DNA from 2 places in the Telluria sp. ZB2R32 genome. Region 2 is predicted to be linked to the other one. Evidence: riboswitches for the same ligand, from Rfam matches in the RefSeq annotation. Region 2 holds a riboswitch; the other holds the start of a gene.
The links. A riboswitch is a leader RNA that binds a small molecule or an ion and turns the genes downstream of it on or off. The one in region 2 is predicted to bind thiamine pyrophosphate.
Positions count from the first base shown of each region.

Region 1: it holds a riboswitch for thiamine pyrophosphate, as region 2 does, so the genes downstream of both, thiC (phosphomethylpyrimidine synthase ThiC) here and AC56LG_RS11535 (TonB-dependent siderophore receptor) in region 2, are expected to answer to the same signal.

Region 1 covers NZ_JCASIG010000001.1:1,020,543-1,024,499, reverse strand. Annotated here, with positions in the region: gene AC56LG_RS04445 (valine--tRNA ligase) at 1-1,793, opposite strand, end outside; TPP riboswitch at 1,962-2,065, shown strand; gene thiC (phosphomethylpyrimidine synthase ThiC) at 2,127-3,957, shown strand, end outside.
Region 2 covers NZ_JCASIG010000003.1:474,661-478,617, forward strand. Annotated here, with positions in the region: gene AC56LG_RS11535 (TonB-dependent siderophore receptor) at 1-1,890, opposite strand, end outside; TPP riboswitch at 1,972-2,069, opposite strand; gene AC56LG_RS11540 (DUF535 family protein) at 2,275-3,234, opposite strand; gene AC56LG_RS11545 (glutathione S-transferase) at 3,511-3,957, shown strand, end outside.

The DNA.
Region 1 (3,957 bases), on a different contig from region 2:
GCGTCGGTACCAAAGGCGGGGATCCCGCTCGGGAATTCCTTGCGGGTCGCCTTGGCGATCTTTTCGGCGGCGCGCGGGTCCATCAGGCCGGCGGTGCGTTTGTTCACCAGCGACTCGAGGTCGATACCGTCGATCAGGTCGATCGGGTCGAGCGTATTGCCCTTCGACTTCGACATCTTCTGGCCCTGCGAATCGCGCACCAGGCCATGCACGTAGACGGTCTCGAACGGCACCTTGCCCGTGAAGTGCGCGGTCATCATGACCATGCGCGCGACCCAGAAGAAGATGATGTCGAAGCCGGTCACCAGCACCGACGATGGCAGGAACATTTTCATATCCGGCGTTTCTTCCGGCCAGCCCATGGTCGAGAAGGGGACGAGCGCCGACGAGAACCAGGTGTCCAATACGTCTTCGTCGCGGCGCAATTCGCCGGTGATGCCCTGCGCGGCCGCCTTGGCCTTGGCTTCCTCTTCGTCGCGCGCGACGACGATGTTGCCCGCGTCGTCGAACCAGGCCGGGATGCGGTGGCCCCACCACAGCTGGCGCGAGATGCACCAGTCCTGGATGTTACCGAGCCACTGGTTGTAGGTCGTGCTCCAGTTCTCGGGCACGAACTTGATCTCGCCGCTGGCGACCTTTTCCAGCGCCACTTCGGTGATCGATTTGCCCGGATTGAAGGTGCCTTCCGGCGCCGGCTTGGTCATGGCGACGAACCACTGGTCGGTCAGCATCGGCTCGATGACGACGCCGGTCCGGTCGCCGCGCGGCACCATCAGCTTGTGCGGTTTTACTTGTTCGAGCAGGCCGAGCGCTTCCAGGTCGGCGACGATCTGCTTGCGTGCCGCGAAGCGGTCCAGGCCCTGGTACTGGGCCGGGGCGTTCTCGTTCATCCTGGCGTCGAGCGTCATCACCGTGATCGGCGCCAGGCCGGCGCGCTGGCCGACGGCGTAGTCGTTGAAATCGTGCGCCGGCGTGATCTTCACGCAGCCGGTGCCGAATTCCTTGTCGACGTAGCTGTCGGCGATGATCGGGATCTCGCGCTCCGTCAGCGGCAGCTTGAGCAGCTTGCCGACCAGGTGGACGTAGCGTTCGTCGGTCGGATCGACCGCGACGGCGACGTCGCCCAGCATCGTTTCAGGGCGGGTGGTGGCCACCGTCAGAGTGCCCGAACCGTCGGCCAGCGGGTACTGGATGTACCACATCGAACCGTCTTCCTCGACCGAGTCGACTTCCAGGTCGGAGACGGCGGTGCCCAGCTTCGGATCCCAGTTCACCAGGCGCTTGCCGCGGTAGATCAGGCCCTGTTCGTACAGGCGCACGAACACTTCGGACACCGTTTTCGAACGGGTCTCGTCCATCGTGAAGTATTCGCGGTCCCAGTCGGCCGAGGCGCCCAGGCGGCGCATCTGGCCGGTGATGGTGTTGCCGGACTGTTCCTTCCACTCCCAGACCTTCTTGATGAATTCGTCGCGGCCCAGGTCGTGGCGCGAGATCTTCTGGGCGTCGAGCTGGCGCTCGACCACGATCTGCGTGGCGATGCCGGCGTGGTCGGTGCCCGGAACCCAGGCGGTGTTATAGCCGCGCATGCGGTAGTAGCGCGTCAGGCCATCCATCACGGTCTGGTTGAACGCATGGCCCATGTGCAGCGTGCCCGTCACGTTCGGCGGCGGCAGCTGGATGCTGAACGCTGGTTTGTCGGCGTCGAGGGTGGCGGCGAAATACCCGCGGCCTTCCCACTCGGCGCGCCAGTATTGTTCGATGTCGGCTGGTTCGAAAGACTTGGCTAATTCCATGATGTGATGGCGTTTGAATGTGCGAAAAGAACCATTATAGAGGAGGCGGGCGCGGATGCGCTCTTGCCCTTGCGGCGATATTTTTGGGCAGGCAGGCGCCCCACGTCCTCCAATTAATCGCTTGTAAAGAAATCCCGGCAAGCTATAATCCACCCGCTGCCACATGGCAGCACACGCTAGGGGTCCTGTGCAGCGAAACGCTGCGCGGGTGAGAAATACCCTCTGAACCTGATCTGGATAATGCCAGCGAAGGGAAGCCTGCGAGACAACGGCCGTGCGCCCGCACGCCCGCACCTCGCGCCTCCTTTGCTGGCTCCTGCCCAAAGGAGCCACATGAATGCACCGCTGAACCCAGCACGGCAGTTCGACGCCGCCACCGCCACGGTGGACACGAACGCCATCACCCCGTTTCCGAACTCGGCCAAGGTCTTCGTCGCAGGCAGCCGCCCCGATATCCGGGTGCCGATGCGCGCCGTCTCACAGTCCGACACGCCCGCCAGCTTCGGCGGCGAGCCGAACCCGCCGCTGTTCGTCTACGACACCTCCGGCCCGTACACCGATCCCGCCGCCCGGATCGACATCCGGCGCGGGCTGCCGGCGCTGCGCCGCGGCTGGATCGCCGAACGCGGCGACACCGAGGAGCTGGCAGGTCCCAGTTCCAGCTACGGCGCACAGCGCCTGGCGGACCCCAGCCTCGACGCCCTGCGCTTCGAACTGACGCGCACCCCGCGCCGCGCCAGGGACGGCGCCAACGTCACCCAGATGCACTATGCGCGGCGCGGCATCGTCACGCCCGAGATGGAATTCGTCGCCCTGCGCGAAAACCTGCGCCGCAAGGAATACCTGGCGCAGCTGGAAGCGTCCGGCCCGCTGGGCAAGCGCACGGCCGGGCTGCTGGGCCGCCAGCATCCGGGCCAGTCGTTCGGCGCCAGCATCCCGGACGAGATCACGCCCGAGTTCGTGCGCGCGGAGGTGGCGCGCGGACGCGCCATCATCCCGGCCAACATCAACCATCCGGAAAGCGAGCCGATGATCATCGGCCGCAACTTCCTCGTCAAGATCAACGCCAACATCGGCAACTCCGCCGTGACATCCTCGATCGGCGAAGAGGTCGACAAGATGACCTGGGCCATCCGCTGGGGCGCCGACAACGTGATGGACCTCTCGACCGGCAAGCACATCCACGAAACGCGCGAATGGATCGTGCGTAACAGCCCGGTCCCGATCGGCACCGTGCCGATCTACCAGGCGCTGGAAAAGGTCAACGGCAAGGCCGAAGACCTGACCTGGGAGATCTTCCGCGACACCCTGGTCGAACAGGCCGAGCAGGGCGTCGACTATTTCACCATCCACGCCGGCGTGCGCCTCGCCTACGTGCCGATGACGGCGAAGCGCCTGACGGGCATCGTCTCGCGCGGCGGCTCGATCATGGCCAAGTGGTGCCTGGCGCATCACAAGGAATCCTTCCTGTACACGCATTTCGAGGACATCTGCGCCATCATGAAGCAGTACGACGTCGCCTTCAGCCTGGGCGACGGCTTGCGCCCCGGCTCGATCTACGACGCCAACGACGAAGCGCAACTGGCCGAACTGGCGACGCTGGGCGAACTGACGCAACTCGCCTGGAAGCACGACGTGCAGGTGATGATCGAAGGGCCCGGCCACGTGCCGCTGCACCTGATCGAGGAGAACATGCGCCTGCAGCTGGAAGGCTGCAGCGAGGCGCCGTTCTACACGCTCGGGCCGCTCACCACCGACATCGCGCCCGGCTACGACCACATCACGTCCGGCATCGGCGCCGCCCACATCGGCTGGTACGGCACCGCCATGCTGTGCTACGTGACGCCCAAGGAGCACCTCGGCCTGCCCGACAAGGCCGACGTTAAGGACGGCATCATCACTTATAAAATCGCCGCCCACGCGGCCGACCTGGCCAAGGGCCACCCGGGCGCCCAGATCCGCGACAACGCGCTCTCCAAGGCGCGCTTCGAATTTCGCTGGGAAGACCAGTTCAACCTCGGCCTCGACCCGGACAAGGCGCGCGCCTTCCACGACGAGACGCTGCCGAAAGAGTCGGCCAAGGTCGCCCATTTCTGCTCGATGTGCGGCCCCCATTTCTGTTCGATGAAGATCACCCAGGAAGTGCGCGCCTATGCCGCGGCCA
Region 2 (3,957 bases):
CACGGCGGCCAGCGCATACTCTCCCCAGACGGTCGTCTTCAGCTCGGGCACGTTGGTGACGCGCTTGCCGTCCAGCGCGGCGTTGCCGGTGTCCTGCTGGCGTGCGCGCAATGCCATCAGCGAGGCGCCGTAGGTCAGGCCGTTCGAGGCGCGCTGGGCCGACAGTTCGAGGCCGCGGTGATTGCGTTCGCCGTTGCGGACAAACGTGTCCGCTGCATTGGTGTATTCCAGGCCGGTGGTGATCTGGAACACGGCGGCGCTGACCGACACGCCGGCGCCGAGGATGCCCTTGGCGCCGAACTCGAGCTGCTTCGAACGGTTCGGTCCCAAATCCTGGTTGGCATTGGTGGTTTCGATCGGCGCCACGCCGCCCGATTCCAGGCCGTGCGCGAGCGTGCCGTAGACGTTCCAGTTGCGGCTCGGGCTATAGACCAGCGAGACGTTCGGCAGCGTGAACGATGCCTTGTCGCTCACCCACGGCAGCTCGGACTCGGGCTGCTGGTCGCTGTCGATCTTCACGTAGCGCACGCCGGCGTGCACTGCCAGCTGCGGCGACAGGGTAAGGATGTCCTGCACGTAGATGCCGCGCTCGCGGTCGCGGAAGCGTTCGTAGACCGGGCCGGTGGCCGGGTTGCCCGGCGCCGGGTCGGTCACCAGCGGCCGGTAGATGTTGCTGTAGCCGGCGTAGTCGTAGACGTAGTCGCCGTAGCTGTTGTGGCGCTCGGCGTAGCTGGCGCCGACGGTGAGCAGGTGGCGCACGGCGCCGCTGCTGAAGCGCCCCTGCAGTTGGGCCTGCAGGCCGAACGGCGTCTTGCGTTCGCCCACGCTCTGGTAGTCGTAGACGTCGTAGTCGCCGTTCGAGCAGTAGCCCGGATAGAAGCCCTCGCCCTCGTTGCTGCAGCCATAGGGGAAGGCGGTGTAGTCGTCGCGCTTGAACCAGTGCTTGTTGGCGCTGACCGTGGCGTTCCAGTCGGCGTTCAGCTTGTAGGCGAAACGCAGGCCGAGGTTGGTGCTGTCGGTATCGACCGGTTTGGTCCAGGGCTGGTCGTTGAGCAGGGTCTTGGGCGACACGTTCACCGGCAGATCGACGCCGCGAATGAGCTGATAGCCGGGCGCGGTGATCTGCTCCTTGTGCTGGAAGTCCATGTCGAGTTCGAGCTTCGCATCGGGCGTGATCTGCCAGTCGAAGGCGCCGGAGGCGAACTGGCGCTTGCCGTCGGCGCCGCGTACGTAGGAGCGCAGGCGGTCGGCGGCGGCGTTGATGCGGTAGCCGAAGCGCGTGTCCTCGAAGCGCCCGCCGATGTCCGCCTCGGCGTGCACGCTGCCGCGCTCGCGCGCCTCGACCAGCACCGAGCGCAGCGGCGTATCCGTCGGGCGTTTGGTCACGAAGTTCAGCACGCCGCCGGGCGCGGCCACGCCCGCCTGCAGGCCGGCCACGCCCTTGAGCAGTTCGAAGCGTTCCTTGTTCTCGAGCGGGATCTGGGTATCGCCGGCAATCGCGATGCCGTCCTTGCGGTAGCCGGAGTTGTTGTTCAGTTTGAAGCCGCGTACCGAAAACTGTTCGGCATAGCCGACCGCGTTGTAGGCGTCGCCGACCGAGGCGTCGTACTGCACGGCGTCGCTGGCCGAGCGGATCGACAAATCCTGCATCTGGCTGCGCCCGATGGCGACGACCGAGGCCGGGATGTCCATCAGCGGCAGGTCGGCGAAGCCGCCAATGCTGGCGCGGTCGCTGACGGTCCATTTGCTGCCGGTGACGACGACGGAAGCGATCGGCGTACTTGGTTGGTCGGCCTCGACGGCCTGGGCAGTCTGGGTGGTCTGGGCTTGAACCGAGAATGCTTGCGCGAGGGCGCAGGCGAGGAGGGAATGCTTGAAGACGGGTTTCATGATGTGCTCGTGGTTTGCGCGGCGCATGCGCGACGCGTGAATACAACCGGAGCCAACGTGGGGGAAGGGCAAACAAGGGATGCACTGCTTGACGCGCTTTCCTTCGCTGGCATTATCCAGATCAGGTACGAAGGGTATCTCTCACCCGGAACAACGTTCCAGGACCCCTAGCGAGGCGCGAGTGTAACACGGAGTTTTATCCGTGTGGTAGTTCTGGCAATGGGGTAGGGTGGGCACTTGTGCCCACGCGGATGGGACCGGTGGGCATTCGCGAAGTAAAACGAACCGGAATGCGTGCGTGAGAAGGTATTGAAGCGGCGCGGCATGCATCAGCACGACCGCGTGGGCACAAGTGCCTTTCGTGGCCCGGCCCACCCTACGTATCTACACCTCCACCGGCTCCCGCAACGGCGCCGCATGCTCATGGTGCGAGCGCGCATGCAGCAGGTGGCGCTGCAGCGTCGCGCGCGTGCTGCCCTCGATCGCGCGCCAGTTGTCGCGGCGCTGGGCGGCGCGCTTGCGGTGCTTGGAAGGCATGTCGGCCAGCGGTTTCAGGTAGAAGGGCAGGGCGACCAGCCAGGTGTCGCCGGGCAGTTCGACGCCGCCCAGCACCTTCCAGAAGCCATCGTAGGCATTCGCGAAGTGCTTGATTTCGTCCGGATCGTAGGCGATGTGCGCGGTGCATTTCACGGCCAGCACCTGGTCCATGCCGACCGATTGCGCCAGCCCCTGCATTGCCGCGAAGCAGAAGAAGCTGGGCGAATTGTTGGGGAAGCAACGCTCGAAAGCCTCGAAGGCTTCGCCCGAATCGGTCCAGCGGCCCTGGTTGCGCGCGACCAGGGGCACCAGCGGCGCCGGTACGCCGGCGATTTTTCCTTCGACCCAGGAAAACGACAAGCGGTGCAGCACCTTGCCGTCGGCCAGCAGCGCGATCGTCAGGTCGCCCTCGGCATTGGTGCGCGACGCCATCTCGAGCCGGATCAGGAAGGCGTGTTCCTCGACCGTCTGCTCCCACAAGGTCAGGCCGCCGCCCGCGTACACGGCCGCCTTGTAGGCCGTGTCGAACGTCGTCTCCTCGAAGCGGTAATGGGACAGCACGCATTGCACGCGCTGGCGCGGGCTCAGGCCCTGCACCAGATAGGCCGGGTGGCTCAGGTGGTGGAAGGGATCGTCGTTGGGCGGCGTCAGCACGTGGTTGCGGTAGACGTCGAGCTTGCACAGCGCGGCGTGGTCGCGGTAGAACCGCAGCACGCGCGCGCTGCGCGCCACCGACAGCAGCCAGGAAGAAAAGCGCAGCTCGCTGCGACGGGCGAGCCAGTAACGGGTCAGGTGAGCGAGGATCATGGGACGCTCCGTGGAAGACGGCGGGTTGCGAAGAGTCTCATGGTGTCCCAGCCGGCCGGGCCCAGCGGTGCGATTGCTCAAGAGAAACATATTCTCTGTGGCAATATTTTCGACGGCATCATCCCGTCGCGCGTACGCATCGTCAGCATCGTGGTTCTCTTTCAGGTCGTTTTATTCTCTGGAGTAAACATTCTTTATTGCAAGATTAGCACGATCCGCGCGCGGCTTCCCGAAAAACTGTTCCATACTCGGCCTCCTACTTGTGCGGAGACCCCGATGGCATACGAACTGTTCTATTGGCCCGGCATCCAGGGCCGCGGCGAATTCGTCCGGCTGGCGCTGGAGGAAGCGGGCGAGGATTACGAAGACGTGGCGCGCGGGCCGGGCGGCGTCGATGCCTTGATGGCGGCATTGAAGGAGGGGCCGACGCCGAGCTTCGCGCCGCCTTTCCTGCGCAGCGAAGGCATGACGATCGGCCAGACGGCGGCGATCTTGATGGTCCTGGGCGAGCGCCATGGCCTGGCGCCGCAGGACACGGCCGGGCGGCTGTGGACGCACCAGTTGCAGCTGACGATTGCCGACCTGGTGGGCGAAGCGCACGATACCCACCACCCGGTCGGCAACAGCCTGTATTACGAAGACCAGCAGGAAGAAGCGCGGCGCCGGGCGGGCGATTTCACGGCGGCGCGCATCCCGAAGTTTTTCAATTATTTCGGCCACGTG